One region of the Planococcus lenghuensis genome, then DNA from elsewhere that is predicted to be linked to it. Evidence: riboswitches for the same ligand, from Rfam matches in the RefSeq annotation. Region 1 holds a riboswitch; the other holds the start of a gene.
The links. Region 1 has a riboswitch for FMN ahead of ribD (bifunctional diaminohydroxyphosphoribosylaminopyrimidine deaminase/5-amino-6-(5-phosphoribosylamino)uracil reductase RibD). Riboswitches for the same ligand answer to the same signal wherever they lie in the genome.
Positions count from the first base shown of each region.

Region 1 (7,346 bases):
AATCGATCATGCATAACCCGCAGTGAAACCCGAGCAGCAAGGCCCAATAATGGCTGAACGCAGGATAGATAAAACTGGCAACCAATAACACTGTATTTAAAACGACAAAGGGTGTCAGCAGCGTTATGAGAAACCGTACTTTGTTTACGGGATCCTGCACTCGGAATTCAACTTCCGGCAGGATGCCGAAATGCTTCCTGATCCGGATCTGCACACAGTTCCGGCAGCCCATCAACGGCAGGAAGTGCAGCAGCTTGTGGAGCGGATATAACGCTGCCAGCGCAATCAGAAAATAAAGAAAATGCTGATCCGATAGCGGGGCTGAATAGAGTGCCGCCATTGGAATATAGAATGTGACAAACACGCCGAGGCCTGCGAGAGCGGATAACAGGAAAATACGCTCACGGCCATATTTTTTTTTCATATTTATCGTTTTCCAGCAGTGCATGAGGCGTCACTCCTAAAGTCGGGTAATTGCTGTAACGTTTCATAGAATACGCCCATTCATACCAGATTGCAACCATAAAATTCACTGCCTTCAATAGCGGGTTTACGGGGATTGCCGATTGTCAGTAAACTGGCCTTCGTCATCAAAATGGGTTTCGATATTATGAAACGATTTCTCGAAAATCTGAATGAAATCCTCTCCGTAAATATTTCGGAGTACAGCCATTACTTCCATGAAATCAGGGAACCGCCCATATAACTCTTTTAAGGGAAGAGCCCCCTCCACGATACTGTGCGGTGTCTTATGATAATTCGCCATCATGTCAATCAGCAGTTCTCTTCCTGCTTCGGTCAATTCAATATATGTATTCCGTTTATCGTGGTCGCGTTTTGAAAAAGATAGAAGACCTCGTTCTTCAAGTTTCTTTGAGAAGTTAAACGCCGTGGATACATGCATGACACCGAATTTTGCCACATCTGAAATGGAAGCCCCTTTCAAATGAAATGATATCCACAAAATATGGTGTTCATTAATATTCAAGTCATAAGGTTTTATCCACTGCTGCCAATCTTTTTCAATGGATTTCCATAGCGCTTTTGACAATTGGGCAACTCGCTGACTGAATATCATCGCCTCTTTTAACGTATAAAGCTGGTCATTCATTTTGACACCCGCTTTCTCTAATTGTTATTTTCTTCATTATAGCAGTAAAACAACAAGCTTAAAAGAGTGAATTGTATAACAATTAAATGGAGACGAACTTGGCAGAGGGGGAAAAGATGAGACATGCAGATCGGCTTAGCAGAGGGATAAAGAGGATGATCGTTGACCGGGGCTTACTGGATGCCGATTATTATTGCCATCCAAGTGAAACGCCGGAAAAAAACAAAAAAAACTGCCGCATGCGCGGGCAGTTTATTCGCCTTGTTTCCGTTCGCTGGCGTCCGGATTGTATTCACCTTTTTTTTCTTTCTTTTTATCATTTTTCTTGTGTTTTTTCAGTTCTGCTTCAATTTCTTTGATGGAGTTCTGGATTGCTTTGATCTCAAGCTGCATATGCTCTTTATCAGGTGCTGTTGCTTCCTGATACTGTTTGAATGATTCCTTCAGATCATCAAGAACCGGTTTCACGGTTTCTTTTGATTCTTCCGACAGATGCTTGACGGATTCTTTTACACCGTTCACCTTTTCCTTCAGTTCACTGAACCGTTCCTTCCAGTCGGAGGAAGAGGATTTTACGGATGTACGGAATTCCGGACCCGATTGCGGTGCGGAAAAGAGGACCACCACTGCACCTGCTGCAAGGCCTGCTCCAAAACCGATAAAAAAGTTCGCTACTTTCATAAGCCAAACGCCCCTTTCATGCTCTATAGTCCCTTTTCCTTTATTATCTCAGATTGAAACATAAAGGTGAATAGGCATTCAATAAAAAAACCTCCTGCAAAAAGCAGGAGGTTAAGATCAGGCGGTTGAAACGGATGTTTCGAACTTGGAACGTCTGACCAGTTGAATGACAATCGGGTAAATCAAACCGATCGCCACAGCATTCAATGCCGTAGCCGGCAATACCACTGTCAGGACAAGCGGCAGGAATGGAATTTCTGCTCCGATAATGACAATTGCAGCTGACAGGAAAATCGTACCGGACAGCAAAGTGCCAAATGCAGCCAGTGTAATGACAGCCGGAAGTTTATCGGCAAACTTCTTCAGCAGGGTGACTGCAAGCAGGAAAACGAACGCTGTAATCAGCTTATCGATGACGTTTGGCAAAAAGCCCCCGGGGAATGTTGAAAACAGACCCGACAGGATGCCTGTTGTCACAGCAAGCAGAAAAACATTTTTTACATTAGGAAAAAGCAAAATTCCAATAAACATCATGGTCAGCATGAAATCCGGCTTCATCCCGCCATTAAATCCGGGAATTACCACGTACAATGCTGCTCCGACGCTGACCAGCAGCGCCATCAAAACTAAACTCTTCGTATTCATTTCTCATCTCTCCTCAGCTCAAGACTAATTTTGGTTTCTCCCGGCGTGTCCTCATGACCGGCGGCGAAAAACTTAAGTTGATTCTACGCTGTTCAAGACTGCGTTGCAAGTGTTTGCTTCACTTGTTCTGCAAGCTCCTGAATCTTTTCACTCGAATACTGTTTTTCTTTTGTGATCCACTTCGCGCCGAATCCGTCTGTCTCATCATAGCGCGGGATGAAATGCAGATGAAAATGAAACACGCTCTGCCCGGCTTTTGCGCCGTTATTGTTTAACAGGTTCATCCCGACAGGCTGGAAGGTCTCTTTTAAAGCTGAAGCGATTTTAGGAGCGGCAGCGAATAATGTGCCCGCTTCCTGTTCCGTTAAATCATATACGAATTCCCGGTGCTGTTTCGGGATCAGCAGGGTATGGCCTTTTGAGAGCGGCATGATATCCATGAAGGCATAAACATGCTCATCTTCGTACACTTTAATGCTCGGAATTTCTCCATCAATAATTTTGCAAAAAATACAATCTGCCATTTCGCCATCATCCTTTCACAATTTTCTTCATCTTATCATAAACGGCATAGCAGAAAAGAAATTAACCGTGGCTTTTGGTACAATACGATACAGAAAGAGGTGTTCATGATGGCTGTATTGGAAGTGGATTCGCTGACCGGCGGCTATACGCGAAAGCCGGTGTTAAAAGAGGTTTCATTCTCGATCAAAAAAGGAGAGCTGGTGGGGCTGATCGGTCTCAATGGCGCCGGCAAAAGCACGACGATCAAACACATTATCGGATTGCTGCAACCCAAATCCGGTGAGATCCGGCTGAACGGCAAAACTATCACAGAAGATATGGATGCATACCGGTCTTCGTTTTCATACATACCGGAAACACCGGTTCTATATGAAGAATTGACGCTGCGGGAACATCTGGAGCTGACGGCGATGGCCTATGGCATAACAGAAGAGCGACTGGAGGCCCGGTCGGCTGAACTGTTGAAGGAATTCCGGATGGAGAAGCGGCTGCGCTGGTTTCCTTCCCATTTTTCCAAGGGCATGCGGCAGAAAGTGATGATCATGAGCGCTTTTCTTGCCGATCCGGCTCTTTATATTATTGATGAGCCATTTGTCGGCCTCGATCCGCTTGCGATCAAATCATTGCTCGAACAAATGGAAACAAAAAAACGGGAAGGCGCTTCTGTCTTGATGTCGACGCATATCCTGTCTACGGCGGAACGCTATTGTGACCGGATTATTCTGCTGCACAACGGGCGGGTGCGCGCCAGCGGAACGATGACGGATCTGCGCAAAGCGTTCAGTATGCCGGATGCGACGTTGGATGATCTGTATATTGCAATGACCGAGGATGACCATGATGAAGAGCCTGCATGATGTCTGGACAGTGCGCATGCGCCAGTACGCACTGGAAGTTCAGAACTATATGAAGTATATCTTCACCGGTCATTTAGCAGTCGTGCTGCTGTTTGCAATCGGTGCAGCCGGCTATGCCTACAGCGGCTGGCTTACCGATATTCCGGAAAATTTCCCGGCGGCATTGCTGCTGGCGCCTGTCTTCGGCTTGTTGCTTGCAGTCAGTCCGCCTTCCACGCTGTTAAAGGAAGCCGATAGCGTATATTTTCTGCCGCTCGAAAGCAGACTCGATGTCTTTCTGAAGCCGGCACTTCGCTGGACGTTCATGAGTCAGCTGTATCTGCCGGTGATTATCTACATCGTATCACTGCCGATGATCAATGCATTGTATGGTGTTGACAGTGCTTATCTGATCGGATTCCCGGTCCTGCTGCTATTGATGAAGTGGTTCAATGTTAAAAGCGAGTTCGCTTTCCGTAAATGGCAGGCCGGCCAAGGATTATGGCGTGACCGGCTTGGCCGGTTCCTGCTGGCTGCGCTGTTTGTGTACTTCTATGTGGAGGGGCAGGTGGCCTTTGCGGCGCTTCCGCTGTTTGCAATGATTTTATATATGCGCAGACTTCTTAATAAAGCGGAGGACCAGCCGTTTCCGTTCGATCATTTCATTGCATTGGAGCAAGGGAGGTTGCTCCGGTTTTACCGGTTCGCCAATTATTTTACCGATGTACCGCATATTAAAGGAAAAGTCCGGAGGCGCGGCTGGCTGGATCCCATATATCGCCTGATCGGTAAAGGAAAAAAGAATGCTCATCTGTATTTGGTTGCCCGTACATTCATCCGGTTTGATGACTTGTTCTATTTATGGGTCCGTCTGACACTGATCGCAATGATCGGCGTCTGGTTTGTGTCATTTGCCATTGGTGTCTGGATTTTCGCGGCGGCTTTGGCTTTCGCAACAGCCATTCAGTTAAGGCAAGGGATGAACGGCACTTCCTATTTCCGCATGGATGAATTATTCCCGCTGTCAAAGTATGACCGGAGCCGGGCTGTCCGACAGCTCATCTTCACACTGCAGGTGATACAGGCAGTCCTTGTGGCGCTCGTGGCTGTCGGCGATCCGCTGACAGCGCTCATCATATTTGCAGCTGTATTGGCAGTTTCGTCTGTCACACTGCAAGTCGCCGGCAAATAGCAGCAGCCATCAGCTTCCTTTGAAGCTGATGGCTGTTTTTTCTGTGTTTTCAGGTTTAATTTCTCTCATTTTATGATTCTGCTGTGCTAATATAATAAACACGGATCACTGATCCGTCTTCTTCGGGGCAGGGTGAAATTCCTGACCGACGGTGAGCGGGAAACCGCAAGTCCGTGAACTGTTTCCATGCGAAAGGAAATGGCCGAGCCGGTGGAAATCCGGCACCGACAGTTATAGTCTGGATGGGAGAAGAAGACGGCTTTGTTTCCGCAATGCTTTTCGTTTCTGCTGCTTCTTTCGAGTCGTATCGGAAGGAGGAGATTATTATCGAACCTGCGCATTATATGAATTTTGCCATTCAATTGGCAAGCGAGGCAAAAGGACAGACATCACCGAATCCGCTCGTCGGCGCTGTCTGTGTAAACAATCACCGGATTGTCGGGATGGGTGCACATCTCGAGGCGGGAAAACCGCATGCGGAAGTGCACGCACTGGCAATGGCAGGCGAGAATGCCCGCGGCTCTGATTTATATGTCACACTGGAACCGTGTTCACATTACGGCAAAACACCGCCTTGTGCACTGAAGATCATCGATTCGGGAGTAGCGCGTGTATTTATCGCGACGCTTGATCCGAATCCGCTTGTCTCCGGAAGAGGCGTAAAGCTTCTTGAAGAGGCCGGCATTGAAGTGATCACTGGTTTACTGAAACAGGAAGCAGCGCAGATGAATCAAGCATTTTTTCATTCCATCACCCATCAAATGCCGTATGTCACGCTGAAATCGGCGGTTACCTTGGACGGTCGCATGGCAACCGAGGCAGGAAGCAGCAAATGGATTACTTCCGAGGAAGCAAGAGAAGATGTCCATCGGCTCCGCCATATCCATGATGCCATTTTAGTCGGTGTCAATACGGTACTTCATGATCAACCTTTCCTCACCACCCGTTTGCCCCATGGTGGAAAGAATCCAATTCGCGTTATTCTCGACCGGCACCTTCGCACACCGGCCGATACCCCGGTTACAGCAGATCCTGCTGCCGGGACATTGATTTATTGTCAGGAAGATGCTCCTGACGTTCAGTACAGGAAACATGTTGAAGTGATCCGCCTGCCGGATTCTGTGTCGTTTCTGCAGGAAGTGCTCCGGGATCTGTACACCCGTGGCATCATGACCCTCCTTGTGGAAGGCGGACCTGCGGTACATTCAAGCTTTATTGAACAAGGGCTTGTTCAGGAACTGTATCTGTACCAGGCGCCGAAGCTGATCGGTAACGGGCCGTCTGTTTTCACCAGCAACCGGCGGGCGGATATGGCGGACAGTCTCAAACTGGAGATTACAGACGTTGACCAACTCGGGTCAGATATCCGTATCCGTGCCATATTTAAGGAGGCTGACTGAATGTTCACCGGTATTATAGAAGAAATCGGCCACGTTTCAGCAATCCGGCGCAAACCGCAGGCGCTGGAATTGACCATTGCCTGCTCGGTCGTTCTCGAAGATGTGAAACGGGGAGACAGCATTGCGGTGAATGGCGTCTGCCTGACCGTATCAGAGTTCGGCAAAGCCCATTTTACAGCAGACGTCATTCCGGAAACGGTGAAATCGACGACCATGAACAACCTGCGGACCGGTTCCCGTGTGAATCTGGAGCGGGCGATGGCCGCAAATGGCCGATTCGGCGGTCATTTCGTGAATGGCCATATCGATGGCGTCGGAACGATTCGGGCAGTTAAAGCCGAGTCGAACGCTATAACAAAAACAATCGAACTTGGTGCTGATCTGATGAAATATATGATCGTAAAAGGTTCTGTGGCGGTGGATGGCACGTCACTGACTGTGTTTGACGTCGGCCGGAATTCCATTGCGATCTCGCTGATTCCTACGACCCAGGAGGATTCCCTTCTTGGTGGAAAAGGAATCGGTGATTCCGTGAACATCGAATGTGATTTGCTTGCAAAGTACACGGAACGGACAATGTCGGCGCAGCCGGGCATTACACGGAGTTATTTAGCGGAACATGGATTTTGACAGGAGGGTACCATATGTTTTATTCAACAGAGGAAGCGGTCCGGGATTTAAAAGCAGGCAAAGCAGTTATCGTCATTGACGATGAAGACCGGGAGAATGAAGGGGATTTTGTTGCGCTTGCTGAACAGGCATCACCGGAAATTGTCAACCTGATGGCAACAGAAGGCAGAGGGCTTATCTGTGTGCCGGTTGCCAAGGAGATCGCAGACCGGCTTCAGCTGGATCCAATGACCGATCGGAACACCGATCACCATGGGACTGCTTTCACCATCAGTATTGATCACCGGGACACTACAACCGGTATCAGTGCATTCGAACGTTCCCAT
Region 1 is NZ_CP019640.1:1,027,846-1,035,191, forward strand. It holds gene B0X71_RS05195 (DUF3267 domain-containing protein) at 1-424, opposite strand, end outside; gene B0X71_RS05200 (HTH-type transcriptional regulator Hpr) at 551-1,111, opposite strand; gene B0X71_RS05205 (YtxH domain-containing protein) at 1,364-1,792, opposite strand; gene B0X71_RS05210 (tryptophan transporter) at 1,910-2,437, opposite strand; gene B0X71_RS05215 (HIT family protein) at 2,530-2,961, opposite strand; gene B0X71_RS05220 (ABC transporter ATP-binding protein) at 3,067-3,819, shown strand; gene B0X71_RS05225 (ABC transporter permease) at 3,803-4,990, shown strand; FMN riboswitch at 5,105-5,248, shown strand; gene ribD (bifunctional diaminohydroxyphosphoribosylaminopyrimidine deaminase/5-amino-6-(5-phosphoribosylamino)uracil reductase RibD) at 5,233-6,390, shown strand; gene ribE (riboflavin synthase) at 6,391-7,020, shown strand; gene B0X71_RS05240 (bifunctional 3,4-dihydroxy-2-butanone-4-phosphate synthase/GTP cyclohydrolase II) at 7,035-7,346, shown strand, end outside.

Region 2 (7,346 bases), 1.2 Mb from region 1:
CTTGGCAAAGGCTGGCAGGGTGAAAAATCAGCCTGGCTTGCCGTTATCGGTTTTGCGATCATCATGTTCAACCTGGTTGCCGTGAACCTGATCATTGCCGGCCTCCATTCCTATGCTTAATCCTTGAAGCCTTTTCCTTTCCGGGAAAAGGCTTTTCATTTATTTTTATCTTGGTTCATGTAAAATACAGGTATGAGCTGAAAGTTGGAGGGGAAATCATGTCTGAAGAAATTACGATACTGGTTGTGGATGATGAAGAACGAATTCGTCGTCTGCTGAAAATTTACTTGGAACGGGAAGGCTATACAGTCGAAGAAGCCGGAGACGGAGCTGAAGCCTTGGAGATGGCGCTTGCAAAAGACTACCACTGCATCCTGCTGGATCTTATGATGCCGGAGAAAGACGGAATTGAAGTGACGGAGGAATTGCGTGAAAAGAAAACGACGCCGATCATCATGCTGACGGCAAAAGGGGAAGAAGCGAACCGCGTGCAGGGATTTGAGACCGGCGCGGATGACTATATTGTCAAACCGTTCAGCCCGCGGGAAGTCGTGCTCCGGGTCAAAGCGCTTCTGCGCCGCTCAGCAGGCTCCGTGCCTGTAGCAGGAACGGCGGTTTCAAAAGAGCTGGTCGTGTTTCCGCACCTCACCATCGATCACGATGCACACCGCGTGACAGCAGACGGCAAAGAAGTGAACTTGACGCCGAAAGAATACGAATTGCTGTATTTTCTTGCGAAATCACCGGACAAAGTGTTTGATCGGGAGCATTTGCTCAAAGAAGTCTGGCATTATGATTTTTTTGGGGATCTGCGGACAGTGGATACGCACGTGAAGCGATTGCGGGAGAAACTGAACCGGGTTTCTGAATCAGCCGCCAAGATGATTGTGACCGTCTGGGGCGTCGGCTATAAATTTGAGGTCGTCAATGAATAGAATATGGAATAGCGTAGTCGGGAAGCTGTGGTTAACCATATTGCTTCTCGTTTCGTTTGTTCTGTTCATTGCAACTGTTTTGCAGCTTGAATTCCTGGAGAATTATCATAGTGAGCAGATTCGGGAATCACTCACACAGGAGGCGGAAACCATCGCCCAACTGTTCCGGGAACATGAAGGGGAATCGATGGCATTTGAAGTGATTCCGAGTATTCTGGATGAAGATACCAATGTGGTGGTTGCGCAGCAGCCGGATGAAGTGACATACTACATTCATGAAGGACTGAACAGTGAGCGGACACGTGAGCTGATATTGGAAGAACCGGCATTTCAGGAAGTGTTCGAGACTGACCAGACCGTCGTAAAAGAACTGATTCTGCCATCGCTTCAGGATGAGAACATGCTGGAATCATTCATTGTGCTTGCCAGTCCGCTGGAAGCGGAAGAAGCCGTTCACGGGACGGTTTTCATCTATCAGTCGCTGGATGTGATGCAGCAGACGACAAGAGAAACGACGAATACCGTCTTTTTATCTGCATTCATCGCCTTCATTCTGACGACGATTTTCGCATTTTTCCTGTCCACCCGAATCACATCACCGCTCCGGAAGATCCGGGAAGGTGCGATGGAACTCGCAAAAGGTAATTTCGAAACGAAAGTGCGGGCGACATCGAATGATGAAATCGGACAGCTTGCTGTAGCGTTCAATCAGATGGGCAGACAGCTGAAGCATCACTTGGAAGTGATCAGCCAGGAAAAAGAACAATTGTCGAGTATCCTGACTTCCATGACGGATGCGGTAATCACGTTCAATCAGGACCGCACCATCCTTGTCAGCAATCCGCCGGCAGACCAGCTGATCCGGGAATGGTTTTACAGCCGCGGGGCAGACGAGGAATTCCTGATGCCATCTGAAATGCTCCACATGCTCGATTATGTACTGGAGCAGGAAGAAGAATTGGATGAAGAGCTGGAAATGGAAGGCATCTATTATGCCATCACAATCAGTCCGCTCTACAGCGGAGAGTCGGTCCGGGGCGCTGTGGCGGTTCTCCGTAATATGACAGAACAGCATCGGCTGGAAAAGCTCCGTTCGGATTTCATCGCCAATGTCTCGCATGAATTAAGAACGCCGGTTCAGATGCTGCAGGGCTACTCGGAGGCAATTATGGATGATATTGTCGAGACGGAAGAAGAACGGCGGGAAGTGACGAAAATCATTTACGAAGAATCACACCGCATGGGCCGGCTCGTTTCGGATCTGTTGGACCTGGCCCGTCTGGAGTCCGGCCATATGCGGCTGTACCGCAACCCGGTGGCGGTGAAACCGGCGATCGAGCGAATGACGATGAAATTCGCCCAAGCGGCCCGCGAGCAGGAAGTCAGACTATCATTCAATTCGCCGCTCAGTGATCAAGTGATTGCCGAGATGGATGAAGACCGCATCGAGCAAGTGATGACCAACTTGATTGATAATGCTATTCGGCATACGCCGCAGGGGGGAGACGTGACAATAAGCGTCACGAAGGAACAGGGCTTTGCGAAAGTGGCGGTTGCTGATAACGGCATTGGCATAACAGTTGAGGATCTGGAATATGTTTTCGAACGGTTTTATAAGGCCGATAAAGCGAGGACCCGCGGAAAAGGCGGAACCGGTCTTGGCTTGGCGATTGCCCGTAACATTATTATTGCGCATGATGGGAAAATCTTTGCAGAAAGTGCGCTTGGAGAAGGAACCGTATTTTCTTTTATACTGCCGCTTAAAAAGCTGTAACTAAAGCGGCTGGCTGTACGACTAATCCACTGAACGGAGGGAGTGCATGAATGACTCCGTTTTTCACCGGCTGTATGATGAGTATCATCAAGACGTGTTTCAATTTCTTGTTTATCTCGTGAAAAACCGGCACATTGCAGAAGATTTGATGCATGAAGTGTATATACGGGTGTTCAGGGCTTATGACCGCTTTGAAGGCAAAAGCTCGGAGAAGACCTGGCTTTTTTCGATTGCCAAAAATGTCGCGATCGACCATTTCAGAAAGATGGCAGTGCGCAAACGCCACGCCCAGGATTTTTTTGACTGGGAGACACAGCAACTCGTCTCTGCGGAACGAATGCCGGAAGAAGTGACGGAACTGAACGAAGATAAACAGTATTTATATGAAATGCTGGATCAATGCACAGGCGATCAGAAAATGGTCATCCTCCTGCGTTTTTTTCAGGATTTGTCCATTGCGGAAACCGCGGAAGCGCTCGGCTGGACAGAAGGGAAAGTGAAAACCGTCCAGCATCGGGGAATTAAAGTGCTGCGTGAAAAAATGAACGCGGGCGAAAGGGGTGGCTCGGATGGCACATAATGAATGGGATGACGATCGCATTGAACAGCTGCTCCGGGAATTTCCGAAAATTGAAGACCACCGGCCGAAAGAAGAAGTTCAAAGGCGGCTTCAAAGAGAAACAAAACCGCCAAAAAGGCAGACGCATTGGATGCCCGCTGTCGTTGCGGCAGCGGCATTCCTGACCTTGGGCATCCTGTTGGCTTCTTTCCTCGGCCGGGAAACCAATTTTGAAACGGCCGGAATGGAAGAAGCGGAACTTGTGGAAGAAGAGGCTGCCCTCGATAACGGCGGTGAAGAAGCGGCCGTTGAGGAAGAGGCTGTAATGGAAGAGGAAGCAGTTGAAGAAGCGGCGACAGCTGAAGGAGAAGGAATGGCAGAAAGTGCGGAAATGGCTCCATTGGCAGAGGACGTTCGCACAGCCGTCTATCCTGGAGACTTGGAAGGTTATGAACTACTGTCACTCGGACTGACAACCGAAGCATTTGTTGTTCCGGTTTCAGTGCTTGTTCCGTCCGAGCTGCTCGACGGCACGGAGCCGGAAATTGCTGCCTTGTATAATGCCTTTGCAGCTGAAGTGGATGAAGAAGCGCTGGGATTCGATGATTATCATCCGTATCCCGGCACGATTGCATCAGAAGACGGAACAGTCGTGCATGAGCTGCCGGCTGATCACGAGTTCGGGCTTTCATCAGCCACTGCTTCCGTCTATATGGCGAGTCTGCAGGAAACCTTCCGGGAGGCCGAGCAGATTGAAGTGATAACAGAAACAGGTGAGCAGGCGGAAATTGACCCGATCGGACCTGTGGAGCCGATAACCGGCGGGGTTGAAGGCGCAGCTTATTTTGTCTTCACGGCAGCAAACGGGGAAATGTACTTGGCGCCGGATTACGGCTCCGGCTATAGTTCTGCTGTTGAAGCGCTCACCGCACTTCAGGAAGCACCGAGCGATCTGCTGGCATCTCCGATTCCGGAGGACATTGCATACGCAGTAGAGGAACAGGCGGGAACAGTGATTGTCACATTTGCTGAGCCGCTGGATCTTTCTCTTCTCGATGAGACGGAAATCGCCAGACTTTTTGAAAGCCTTGCACTGACAGCCGGCTCATTCGGCAATGAAGTCAGGGTGGTGAATGTGTTGCAGGACACTTGGATGAATTATGATCTCTCACTGCCGCTTGAACCACCGGTTGCACCGAACAAAGTGCTATGGATTCCATGATGAAAGTTCGGGCAGTTTCAAAAACCGTTCTGCTGCCGTCCGGCCGGACGGCAGGTTTGAAAATAAAATGGAAGCCCTGTAAGCATTTCTGTTTACAGGGCTTCCATTTTTATTTAAGATTAAGATAATTACACCGCGGAAGCGGTTAAAAAAATAGTCGATTCATCTTCGGGGCAGGGTGCAATTCCCTACCGGCGGTAATTGGAGCAGGTTCTGCTTCATCAGCCCGCGAGCCGCAAGGCAGGATTTGGTGCGATTCCAAAGCCGACAGTACAGTCTGGATGGGAGAAGGTGAAGGTGCGGATGTATGCCGTTTTTCCAATCCGGCATGCTGAATTCAGTGTGCCTGTTCTCCCTTAAGCGTTTTAGCTTAAGGGTTTTGTTTTGGGCGGATACAGTTCGAGCCTTTCTTCTTGATGAATCAAGTGAGGAGAGAGGATTATGAGAAACAAGAAACTGCAGTCGATGCTGGTCATTGGAATGTTATCGAGCATTTCGTTCATCCTGATGCTGTTTAATTTTCCGCTTCCGGCGTTGCCGTCATTTCTGAAAGTGGATTTCAGTGATGTGCCGGCGCTGATTGCTGCAATTACGATGGGACCGGCAGCCGGCATCCTGGTTGCTGCATTCAAAAATGTGCTGGACTGGCTGCTATCCGGCAGCCCTACAGGCGTTCCGGTCGGGCATTTGGCAAATTTTACAACGAGTCTGCTTTTCATTCTGCCAGTCTATGCAATCTACCGGAAAGCGTCCAGTCTGCGCGGCCTTGGTTTTGGTCTTGTAGCCGGCACGTTGTCGATGGCTGTCGGCATGAGTATTCTAAACTTTTACGTCTTCCTGCCGATGTATACGTATTTTCTGAATATGCCGGAAATGACAGGGAGCGCACTTATTGAAAGTGTTGTACTCGGAATCTTGCCATTCAATGTTATTAAAGGCCTCCTGCTGACCGCGGCCGTTATACTCTTGTTCAAAAGCATGCAGCCATGGATTGAAAAGCAGCGCGCGTTATACAGTCAGTGAACAATTTATGAACAATAACGAAGAAATATAAAAAGCCGGGAAACCGGCTTTTTTTGCTGGGGAATAATCAGTGTCCAGGCATTATTCTGCTTGTTCTTTATTGAGTGTATGGGTTGCTATGACAGGTCATAAGAAAAGCCGGAAGCACCATGCTTCCGGCAGACTATCAGTCTTCAAATTTAAGCGGATCGCCGTCAAACGGAGCGTCTTCCACCTTGATGGAATCGGTCGGACAGCCCTCAAATGCATCCATCATGTCTTCTTCGAGTTCATCTGGCACTGGGGTATTCCCCATGTTATCATCAAGGATAACAAAGGCGATTCCTTCGTCATCGTAATCATAAATGTCTGGTGCAGCTGCACCGCACGCTCCACATGCAATGCATGTATCTTTATCAACTATTGTATATTTAGGCATAGCTATCCTCTCCTTTAAGTAATCCCCGGACACGCTCCGCAGAGCTATCGTATTTATTCTAATCATGTTTACTGAGCATTTCAACCAATAGATGTCTGGAGGGACGGAAGTTGTCATTTGAAGAAGCGATCTTGGCCATAATGAAGAAGCTGAATGGGCAGCGGACAGTGTCCGCGCCCTATCACGTGCTGAAAGGAAAAAAGTCCGGTCAGACCATTCAGGATATCGGTTATTTCAGCCTCCATCCTTTTTTTGGTGTCATGCCGGCGCTGAAAAAAGAAAAGTACGATGAAGCGGTCGCCGCACTGCGGTACAGCGGCTTTATCGGAGAAGCGGACAAGCAGATCCGGCTATTGGCCGGAGGAGAGAAGTTGGCGCTTCCCGAACATCATTTTAACGGCTGGAAGTATCAGGGGCGGGAGCGGCTCTTTTTTGCCCGGTTGTCGCTGGTTATTCAAACGCTGTCACATAAGCATCAGGGCATCCGGGTGTTCGACCCGGTCCAGAACCGGACGGATATTCAGCAATGGGTGAAGAAGTACCTGATGGATACAACCTATGCTGCACCGGAAACATATAAAGCGTTCAAAGAAGAAATGGAACGAAGTTTAGGGGCCGCTGCGACCGGCGATGACGGGAAATCGGTGCTGTTAGGCCGGTTTTCCGGCTATGGGATCAGCGGTCAGACGTGGCAGCAGATGGCAGCAGAGCGCGGCTGTTCGGAAATGGATGTCCGACTGGCAGCGACTGAGACTCTGCATAGCTGGCTTGACGAAATCAGTGATGGTGATTACCCGCTGCTGATTCCGTTTCTTGAAGATGTAATCCGGCGTTCGGCGCTGACCGATTCCACACGACGGACAATCCATCTGTTTAAGGAAGGACATTCGATGGAGGAGATCGCTGCGATCCGGCGGCTCAGACCGAGCACGATCGAAGATCATTTCGTCGAAATGGCCATGAATGATCCGGCGTTCGATGTCACGCAATTCATGAAGCGGGAAGATTATGACCGGGTATCCGCGGTGAGCCGGGGAGCTGATACAAAACGTTTGCGGGATATAAAAGAACAGCTTCCGGACTTGAGCTATTTTCAGATCCGGCTCGCGCTGTCTGCGAAAGGGGGAGAAACATGAACCTTGAACAATTGCTGGAAGACAAATACGGCTACAGATCTTTCCGTACCGGGCAAAAGGAAATAATCAGCGAAGTGCTGAACGGCCGCGATGTGCTGGCATTGCTCCCCACCGGCATGGGCAAGTCGCTCTGTTACCAGCTTCCCGGTCACGTGCTCCCAGGCAGTGTGCTGATTGTGTCACCTTTATTGTCATTGATGCAGGATCAAGTCGCCCAGCTGAAAAAAATGGGTGAAAAAAGCGTCGTGGCGATTAATTCATTTTTAAAAGCGGAAGAAA
Region 2 is NZ_CP019640.1:2,231,187-2,238,532, reverse strand. It holds gene ccsB (c-type cytochrome biogenesis protein CcsB) at 1-120, shown strand, start outside; gene B0X71_RS11545 (response regulator transcription factor) at 219-935, shown strand; gene B0X71_RS11540 (ATP-binding protein) at 928-2,709, shown strand; gene sigX (RNA polymerase sigma factor SigX) at 2,756-3,289, shown strand; gene B0X71_RS11530 (hypothetical protein) at 3,279-4,490, shown strand; FMN riboswitch at 4,651-4,787, shown strand; gene B0X71_RS11525 (ECF transporter S component) at 4,932-5,513, shown strand; gene B0X71_RS11520 (ferredoxin) at 5,680-5,931, opposite strand; gene B0X71_RS11515 (YpbB family protein) at 6,042-7,067, shown strand; gene B0X71_RS11510 (RecQ family ATP-dependent DNA helicase) at 7,064-7,346, shown strand, end outside.
Region 2: linked by a shared signal. The riboswitch ahead of B0X71_RS11525 (ECF transporter S component) and the one ahead of ribD (bifunctional diaminohydroxyphosphoribosylaminopyrimidine deaminase/5-amino-6-(5-phosphoribosylamino)uracil reductase RibD) in region 1 are both predicted to bind FMN.